Regions from separate parts of the Anaerobacillus sp. ABR4_321 genome, predicted to be linked through region 1. Evidence: predicted binding sites of a transcription regulator. Region 1 holds the regulator's gene; the other holds the start of a gene.
What was found. Region 1 encodes NrdR, which represses ribonucleotide reductase genes. Its sites were predicted from a motif close to AACACNATATATNGTGTT; they were not measured.

Region 1 (4,941 bases):
TGACCCCCTTCTCATCTACAAGGTGATACTCCCCATCGAAAAGAAGGTTCACCTCCTTCTGTTTCGGATTCCTAAGCTGCAGCAGCTGCCTAAGTGCTTCAATGAAGTTCTGATACTCTTGCTCGAGTTTGTATTCATCAATTGCTTCAGCAACTAAAGCAGAGAGAAGCTTTTGATAGGGTCTCGTCCTAAAAACAAGAAATGAGTCAAACGAAATCGTACCTCCTTGCTCGATACAACCAAATGCTGCATCTCGAAGAATAGTAAACCTCTCACGATATCCCTCAGTTCTTGGGACGTCGATGCGATCCCCATCGCCTATGCTTCTTGCTAAACCGCAGATCTCATCAATTTCCTCACGATCTTTAAAATAATAGCTAGTCCTTAAAATATTTTGCATCCATACCTTTTCATAGGTGGTCTTAACACAGTGGGCGAGGCAATCGGCAATTTCAAAACACGTTCTTGAATCGTATGGCTCAATCGGTATGGAAAGAACCATTTCTGCTTCATTTTCAAGTGTCTCTTTCCCTCTCAGGCATAGAGCTGCATGTACAACGTCATAGTCTGCTTTGTTTTTGAACGTAAGTGAAACCAACTTTTCCCCCTCCTGTCCACCTTCTTATTAGCATCTATATGGCCGAACTACAGGAAAGATGAATGAAACAATAAAAAAGCCACCCACAACTAGTGGATGGCTTCAACGCAAGAAGAGATCGTGCCTTATTTCCGCCTGTTCTTCCCTTCAAGAAAGATGGGCGTCGTATAATGTTTGATTCGTTCCATAATTCGTTTTGCTTTCGTTAACTCGACCCCTGCTTTATTTGAATAAGCAAGGTGTTCTTCAAGCAAATCATAATCAAGGTTTGAAGAATAAAGTGTAGGGAGTCCCTCCGTCATCCGGTATTGAAGCAGTGTTCCTAAAATATCATCACGAACCCATGTAGAGATATTCTCTGCCCCAATATCATCCAAAATAAGAAGAGGGGTCTCTTTTAGGAAGTTTAGTTTTTCATCGATCGACTGATCTTGAATCGCACTCTTCATTTGTCTAAAGAAGTCAGGTGTATAGATGAACTGAGATTGAACCCCTTTTTCTTTTGCAAGCTGATTCGCAATCGCACCGAGGAGAAAAGTCTTCCCGACCCCAAAGCCGCCATGTACGTACAGTCCCTTAGACGTTTCACCAGGGACAAAATCTTCAACGTATTGATCAGCAGCTTGAAACGCTTCGATTCTGCCCCCGTCATCATCGATATCAGCAAAAGATGCGTTCAGGATTTCTTTAGGAATGTAATAGCTTTTTACCATCTCATTGCGTTTCTTATTATCTTCTTCTTGAATCCTAGTAGGGCATCGGTTGTATCGAATATCGATCACGGTTCTATTGATAAATAGCTCAGGTTCATACCCGTCCATCATGTTGACACAATTAGATAGTCCGTCGCACCCTTCACAGCCCTTCGTTTGCGTTGTGTATTCGTATAGTCTGGCGAGACTTCGGTCGATCATTTTTTCATCGACTTCTTCGTTCTCTGCACAAAATGCACGAATATGTGGATCAGACAAAATTGCTTTTTTCATTTCCTTATATTTCTGTTGAAATTTATTATTTGCAGGCATTTTATTAAAAGATTCTTGAATGGATTCCATCTATTTTCACCCGCTCTCATTACTTATATTAGTCTTTTTTATATTTGCTTAGAAACTTTTGCAGCTGCTTTTGCTTTTCAGCGCGTTCGTCCTCAGACATTTCCGGTTCTTTTGGATTCGAAATCCATTCCGGTACTTTGTCTTTCCTTGCTGAAGTCTTGTTACGGTTAGAAGTTTTATTCGCTTTCTTAGGTGATGGTTGTTCTAATTCTTTAATCGCCAAGTCCATCGCTTCTCTCACTGTCTTCACATTCGCTCTAGCCCAATGACTTGCAAACTTCTCTACGTAGTTTTTCGATAGCTTCTTATCCTGCGTTTCTAGAATAAAGTCTAACAGTACGTTCATCACACCAGGAGTTAAATTCTGCTCGTCCATAATTCGTTCAACCATTCGCATATCTGCTTGTGAAGGCTTACCACCTCCAGCAGCCCTTTGCAAGATGTCATATGGTGTCATCTGTTCGTATCGTTGGGCAGCTTTTTCTTCCTGGGTTGATGGCTCTTTCTTATGAAATTCTTGTAATTCCTCAGGCTGCTTTCTCAGTTGAAGCGCAGGAACTTTCCCTTTGTTTTCTAATGCAAACCAGCTGCTAACCTCTTTACGCAGTAAATCTTCAGTCAACATATCATGATGAATAGCAGCTTGTTCAACAATTCGAGCCATCTCATATGGCTCGATTTTATACACGAAAGCTAAACGCTCGATCGTCTGTTTAACAGACTTATTAAGCATTTGATTTGATACAATCATATCAGAAATATGCTGCTTCATCACTTCAAAATCAAAACGGGGAGAACTGAACACAAGCCCTTTGTTTTCACTTCTGCCAACCGCTGGAACCTGTGGCTCATCATTTTCATCAGCCATAACCATTTCGGAAGGATGTAAGGAATCATAGACATCATTGAACGAAGCAGTAACGTTTTCGTATTTATCTCTATCGATCAACTTACTTGAGAAATGTTTTTTCAGTTCATTGTATCGGTTTCTGCCTAGTCTATTAAATAAGTAAATATTTAAAACACCATCATTGAAAAAGCGCTCTGGCGTTAGAGGTGGATGTAATTCATACGCAAAATGTCTCGGATCCTGGTCCGTTTTCAAATACGTATTCAATAGACCGATTCCTTCTAATTTCTTTCTTTCTTCTAAAACCTTCTTCAAATCCCACCTCAGCATAACCTTTAGGCTGTGATGCGTCATTGATCCATGATCTTGATGTTCATACATACTCCACAACGTCATATACAAACTATATGCCTCTGCACCGATTAAGGGCTGATATAAGAGAGTTAGGATCTTTCTATCATACTCATGAAGAAGGCCAGCAGCCTCCACTCGAAGGGTATCAACAGGTAGTAGTTCTTTCCAATGCATATGCTTCACCTTTATCTTCTATCTTATTATTGTACTTCACTACTAAATTTAGTCTTTATTAGGTCGTCTTAACGTACAAAAAAAGAGCTTAATCTAAGCTCTCTTTCTTTACTCCGCTCTGTTTATCAACTCTTTTAGTTCTTTAATGAATACATTGATATCTTTGAATTGACGATAAACTGAAGCAAACCTTACATAGGCAACTTCATCCACTCTGGCAAGTTGATCCATTACAAGCTCACCGATAACATCACTGCTAATCTCAGAAGCTCCCTGATTACGTAAGTCACGTTCAATTTCATTTACAACTTTTTCAAGAGTTTCTAGAGGAACAGGTCTTTTTTCACACGCTTTTATTAATCCTCGAAGAATTTTATCTCTGCTAAATTCCTCTCTTGTTCCTTCTTTTTTCACAACGATAAGCGGAATTTCTTCTACCGTTTCGAACGTTGTAAAACGGTATGTACAGGATTCACATTCACGGCGTCTCCGAATAGACCTGCCATCGTGAACAGGTCTTGAATCCAGTACTCGTGTTCCATTTATATTACAGTTGGGACAACGCATCAGATCATCTCCACCAAACGCACAAGATTTCTATATCTTATTTTAGCATAAATTAAAGAAGTGCACTAATCCTATTAAGAATTTGAATATCCTGTTCCTAAAAATGTGAGTTGCTTTTGTAGAGCTTGATATGCTGTCTCGATAACGCGTTTACTATAGCCGAAATCAACAGGCAATGGCGTCTCTGTCGATACAGAGAAATCTATTGCCGTTCTGTAAGGTCTTACGGACACGACAGTTACAACGATAAGAGCTTTCTTTCCACCATTTATTTGGAACACAAATTCTCCTCGATCGAGAGAATCTGTTACGATTTCTCCTTTAAAGTGTTTCAGAAGTACTTCCTTAGCTGCTTTATAACCTTGTTCCTTCGTTGTTTTAAAGTAATGTGTTTTTAATGCTTCATTCGGGTGATTTTCCCCTGTTTCTGCTCTATTCGTAAAAAAATCTTTTATCCCCACCGTGTTCCTCCTTTATTTTTTTTTAGAATAGCAAGAAACGGTAAAGAAATCAATTCACTAAGCAATGTGTGCATAAGAAAAAGGAGTGCATTCGCACTCCTTGATTTTTTCGTATAGTTTATGAAGTAAACGCTGATTCCTGTTCTCTAAGTCTAGGTTTAACTGGGCCCATTCCACGAGGTAATTCAATGTTTTCTCTCGTATCAGCACCAAGCGCATCTGCAATATGGTTCGCAGCAACATTTGGATCAAGATCGCCACAGGTATACACATCGATACTTGCATAACCGTGCTCAGGAAAACTGTGAATCGTCAAATGTGATTCAGAAATAATGACAACTCCACTCACACCTTGAGGTGCAAACTTGTGAAATGCAACTTCTCTAACTTCAGCTCCAGACTTAAGTGCCGCTTCTACAAACGTTTCTTCGATTAGTTTCATATCGTTAAGCTTATCTACGTCACAGCCCCATAACTCAGCAATAACGTGTCGTCCAATTGTTTCCATTTAAATATCCCCCTTTAATTTTTACTCATGCGGTTAGCATGCGGTATTGAAAATCCACCACGGGGGAAAGTTAGTCCGATGAGGTCCTAACCCTTTAAGTAGTTTTCAACGCCAAATTGCTATAAAAGAAGTTCACGAAAAATAGTATAATGCTTTTAAAATAGATTTGCAACTACAAAATTTTTCGGGATTAAAGGAATACGATTCGCTTCTCTTTAATAGCATTATCGATACAAAATAAAAAGAAGCAGGGTGTCTAGCCCCTGCTTCTTTCTTAAACGCTTACTTCGGATTTGCTGGGAATTTTCTCGCCAACATACTTTGCCATATCCACTACTCGACATGAGTAGCCCCATTCATTGTCATACCATGCA
Region 2 (4,941 bases), 310 kb from region 1:
GATGAGACGCTTACAGGATGCATTCGTGCTCCCTTATACTCAGCATTGTAAGCATGAGTTTGTCATTTCAGGCAAGAAGCAAAAGAAACTCGGGGTTAGAACGTTAGATATGGCGAAGAGGCTGCTAGACTTTGGCTATCATCCTCCGACGATCTATTTCCCAATCAACGTTGAAGAATGTATGATGATTGAGCCAACAGAAACGGAATCGAAAGAAACGTTAGATGAATTCTGTGATCGCCTCCTCCAAATTGCAAAAGAAGCAGAAGAGAATCCAGAAATCGTCCAGGAAGCTCCACATACAACAGTAATCAAAAGGCTCGATGAAACGACTGCAGCAAGAAAACCAATCTTACGCTACCAAAAAGCATAACAAAAAGCAGCTGCACACAAGCAGCTGCTTTTTACTTTTTCTTCTTAACTTTGCCGCCCCATTTTTTGAAGCCGCCTTTTAATTGATAAAGATCACGAATACCGTTTTTCTTAAGCATGCTTGCAGCACGCGCAGTGATGATTCCATTATGATCATACATATAAACAGGTTGATCTTTACGGATTTCTTTCATTCTCATCTTAAGCTGACTAACTGGAATATTTCTTGCACCGAGGATATGACCATTTTCGAAATCTTTTGGTTCCCGAATATCGATTAACTGGGCTTTTCGATAACCTGCCCTAAACTCTTCCTCGGTTAGCGTTTTCAAGTTCTTTTTTTGTAGAAATCTCGAAATGACTACATATACAATGATTGCAACTAGTAACGCGATAATCCATTCCATTATTCCGTACACCCTTTCAACTAAAATCGACAATACTAAGTTTACACGTCTTTTCGTTTTTCCGCAAAAAGAAAATAACAAATTAGGAGGAAAGTTTATTGGTTATCTCGTTATAGCTTTGCTAAACTAAACGAGTATGGTGGAAATATGGAAAGATAAAGGAGTATTTGTATGAGGCAATGGGCATTTATTAATTCAGGAGATCGTTCTCCTGCCTATAATATGGCACTTGATGAAGCATTATTAAAATGGCATAGCGAAGGGTTGATCCCTCCCGTTATCCGGTTTTATGGATGGGACCCAGCTACTCTATCAGTTGGCTATTTCCAGCAAGTAGATCGAGATATTGACCTTACAGCAGTTGAAAGATACAATATGGGTTTTGTAAGAAGACCTACCGGTGGACGTGCTGTACTGCACGATAAAGAAGTTACATATAGTGTAATCGTAAATGAAGATTATCCAAACATGCCAAAAACCGTTACTGAAGCCTATAGGGTGATCTCTGAAGGACTGAGGTTGGGCTTTGTTGAGTTAGGACTAGATGCGTACTTTGCCATTCCACAATCTGAAGAGGAGAAAGCTGAACTCCGCTCGCCAAGGTCTGGCGTTTGCTTCGATTCCCCTTCTTATTATGAACTAGTCGTTGAAGGGAGGAAGGTCGCAGGGAGTGCACAGACGAGGCAAAAGGGTGTTATTCTTCAGCACGGCTCTATCCTACTAGATATTGATGAGGACAAACTATTCGATTGTTTCAAATTTAAAAATGAGCGGATACGTGAAAGAATGCAACGCGGCTTTAGAAAGAAAGCAGTAGCGATAAATGCTTTAAGAAGTGAACCAGTGTCAACAAATGATGCGATCCAGGCATTCTATAATGGATTCGAAGAAGGTCTTGGAATTGAACTCGTGCCGTATGAGCTCTCAGATGAGCAGGAAGCTTATGTGAATAACCTTGCTGAAGAGCGCTATATGAGCGATGAGTGGAATTATAAAAAATGAGCATCCGAACTGGATGCTTTTTCATATTGACTTCATGAGAACAAGTGTTCTATTCTAAAGAAAGGTACATATAACTATTAAAAACACGATGGTAAAAAAAGCAATTAACGAAATTTCTCTTTTTATAGGGTTATGAGCTGTCCTGCTATCATAATCGATTGTTTTCAATGAAAATCGCTCGATTTGAAAGTTGACAAATTTAGTTGAATCATGGCGAATCACTATATATAGTGTTTGATAAATAAATTAAAGTACTATATGTAGTTTAAAATGATTGTCTCGTGAATGGACATGTGCTACTATTAATCCAGATGATACTTAAGAGTTTTTACATCGCTGTTGTAAGAGATAAAAGATTTTGAAACGGAGGGGTTCAATTGACCATTAAGACTGGAGAAAGAAGACGGTCAATCAACATTGAGCAGTTAAACAAAGATATCGAAATGTTTTCCCAAGTTCATCCCGTTACGGATGACATGCACTTAAGTCACGATGGTGTAAGTCGACTGGTGATGTTGGATCGATATGCTTTTAAAGATACAGAGAAAAGAACCCTGAAAAAAGGAGACTTCGTCGTACTAACGATTAAGGAAGACCCGAAGTTTCCTGCACGAGGACTTGGCTTTATCGAAGAAGTCGATCACGCCACAAAGAAAGCACATGTTGCGGTTCACGAAGATTATGTAGCTGTATTAGATTCTGAAGAAGAACGAGAAACAGGAATGATCGTAAGGTCTCTTGATGTTATAGAGAAGCCGCTGGAAGTTTATTATGAGCAGATCGCACGACGAAATGCACGTGGTCTTGCTGAGGTAGAAACAACGAGTGGTGAAAAAGAATATTGGGAAGAGCGGTTTTATAAAGAGCTATCTTCGATGAACTTTGTACCAGCTGGACGAGTTCTTTATGGTGCTGGTGCCGAAACAGAGGTTACCTACTTTAACTGCTACGTAATGCCTTATCCTCAAGATTCACGTGAAGGGATTTCTGAGCACCGAAAACAGGTGATGGAAATTATGAGTAGAGGCGGAGGAGTTGGCACGAACGGCTCAAGTCTACGCCCTCGAAATGCACTTGCAAGAGGTGTGAATGGAAAATCTTCAGGATCTGTTTCCTGGTTAGACGATATTGCAAAATTAACACATCTTGTTGAGCAAGGTGGATCAAGACGCGGCGCGCAAATGATCATGTTAGCAGATTGGCATCCTGACATTATTGAATTCATCATCTCTAAAATGCAAAACCCAAGAATTTTGCGATACCTAGTAGAAAATACAAAAGATGAGCAGATTAAGAAACTCGCAGAGGATAAGTTGAAGTTTACACCTCTGACAGAAACCGAACGTTCCATGTATCAAAGCATTCTAAACTACCGAAGTATTCAAGGTTATGGAGGCTTCGAAGAAAAAGTAATTCAGAATGCACACGAAAAGATCCAAACCGGAGGGACATATTCTGTTCATAATCCAGATTTTCTTACCGGCGCGAACATTTCAGTATGTTTGACAAAAGACTTTATGGATGCGGTTGAAAATGATGACGACTACGCTCTCAAGTTCCCTGACGTAGAAAACTACACAAAAGAGCAGATGGAAATCTATAACCAGAAGTGGCATGAAAGTGGAGATGTACGAGATTGGGAAGCGCAAGGATTTCCTATACGTACTTATCGAAAAGTGAAGGCGAAAGAACTTTGGGATTTGATCAATATTTGTGCAACATATTCAGCAGAACCTGGTATCTTCTTTATCGATAATGCGAATGAAAAAACAAATGCAACTTCTTATGGACAAAAAGTTGTAGCTACAAACCCATGTGGTGAACAGCCTTTAGCTCCATACAGCGTATGTAATCTAGCTGCAGTCAACCTTGCTGAAATGGCAGACAAAGATTCAAAATCAGTTGATTTTGATAAATTGAGAGAAACGGTTGAAGTTGGCGTTCGTATGCAAGATAACGTAATTAATGCAACACCATATTTCTTAGAAGAAAACGAAACACAGGCTTTAGGTGAAAGACGTGTTGGTCTCGGTGTAATGGGATTACATGATCTTCTCATTTATTGTGAGACTGTATATGGATCCGAAGAAGGAAATAAACTGACAGACCAAATCTTTGAGACGATCGCAACCACTGCGTATCGCGCATCCGTTGAGCTTGCTAAAGAAAAAGGAAGTTTTCCTTTCCTAGAAGGCAAAACTGAAAGTGAAACGAATCGCCTTCGTGAAGCGTTTGTGAACACTGGCTACATGCAGCAGATGCCGAATGATATCAGAGATAGCATTCTTGATTATGGAATCAGGAACTCTCATTTACTTACCGTTGCACCAACGGGAAGCACAGGAACGATGGTAGGTGTTTCTACTGGTCTTGAGCCGTATTTCTCCTTCTCATACTACAGAAGTGGACGTCTTGGTAAGTTTATCGAAGTTAAAGCAGATATTGTTGAAGAATACTACTCACGAAATCCTGAAGCTGATCCTGAAAAGTTACCTGAATGGTTTGTATCAGCTATGGAACTGGCTCCTGAAGAACATGCTGATACACAGTGTGTTATTCAGAGATGGGTCGATAGTTCAATCTCTAAAACGGTGAATGCGCCGAAAGGCTATACAGTAAAACAGGTAGAAGAAGTGTACGAGCGCCTATATCATGGTGGAGCGAAAGGCGGAACAGTATACGTAGATGGAAGCCGTGACTCACAAGTTTTAACGTTGAAGGCTGAAGAGAATTCATTTGAGCAGCTTCAATTTGAGGATGGTATGGAAGAGAAGAAACAGGTTGTTTTGGTAGATACCATTACAGATTTAAGATCAACTGACGTTACGATAGGCTCAGAAGTAGGGAACACGTGTCCCGTATGTAGACAAGGTCAAGTTAAAGAAATTGGCGGATGTAACACGTGCGATAATTGTAATGCTCAGCTTAAATGTGGACTTTAATAAAAATCTCGTTACACAAGGAATAGGCGATATGCTTATTCCTTGTTTTTATGAAAACAAGATCGATGAAAGTGTAGACCAATTAAATTGCTCCTCATGAAGAGGAACCTTTCCTTGTCTCAGCCCATACTATGGTGTATGCTTTTATTGATTGGCTTAAATGGAATAAAAGATGGAGGGAATCCAATGGCCACTACTCCAAGTATGGAAGATTATAT

Region 2: a site for NrdR is predicted at 1,999-2,016, ahead of ACXADT_RS11010 (vitamin B12-dependent ribonucleotide reductase). Genes of this name have one in related genera too.

What each region holds. Positions count from the first base shown of each region.
Region 1 is NZ_JBSWTK010000001.1:1,817,251-1,822,191, reverse strand. It holds gene ytxC (sporulation protein YtxC) at 1-598, opposite strand, end outside; gene dnaI (primosomal protein DnaI) at 724-1,653, opposite strand; gene ACXADT_RS09355 (replication initiation and membrane attachment family protein) at 1,682-3,031, opposite strand; gene nrdR (transcriptional regulator NrdR) at 3,140-3,598, opposite strand; gene ACXADT_RS09345 (cytosolic protein) at 3,673-4,059, opposite strand; gene speD (adenosylmethionine decarboxylase) at 4,178-4,567, opposite strand; gene ACXADT_RS09335 (glyceraldehyde-3-phosphate dehydrogenase) at 4,842-4,941, opposite strand, start outside.
Region 2 is NZ_JBSWTK010000001.1:2,126,972-2,131,912, forward strand. It holds gene gcvPB (aminomethyl-transferring glycine dehydrogenase subunit GcvPB) at 1-373, shown strand, start outside; gene ACXADT_RS11000 (rhodanese-like domain-containing protein) at 405-779, opposite strand; gene ACXADT_RS11005 (lipoate--protein ligase family protein) at 951-1,781, shown strand; gene ACXADT_RS11010 (vitamin B12-dependent ribonucleotide reductase) at 2,225-4,723, shown strand; gene mntR (transcriptional regulator MntR) at 4,910-4,941, shown strand, end outside.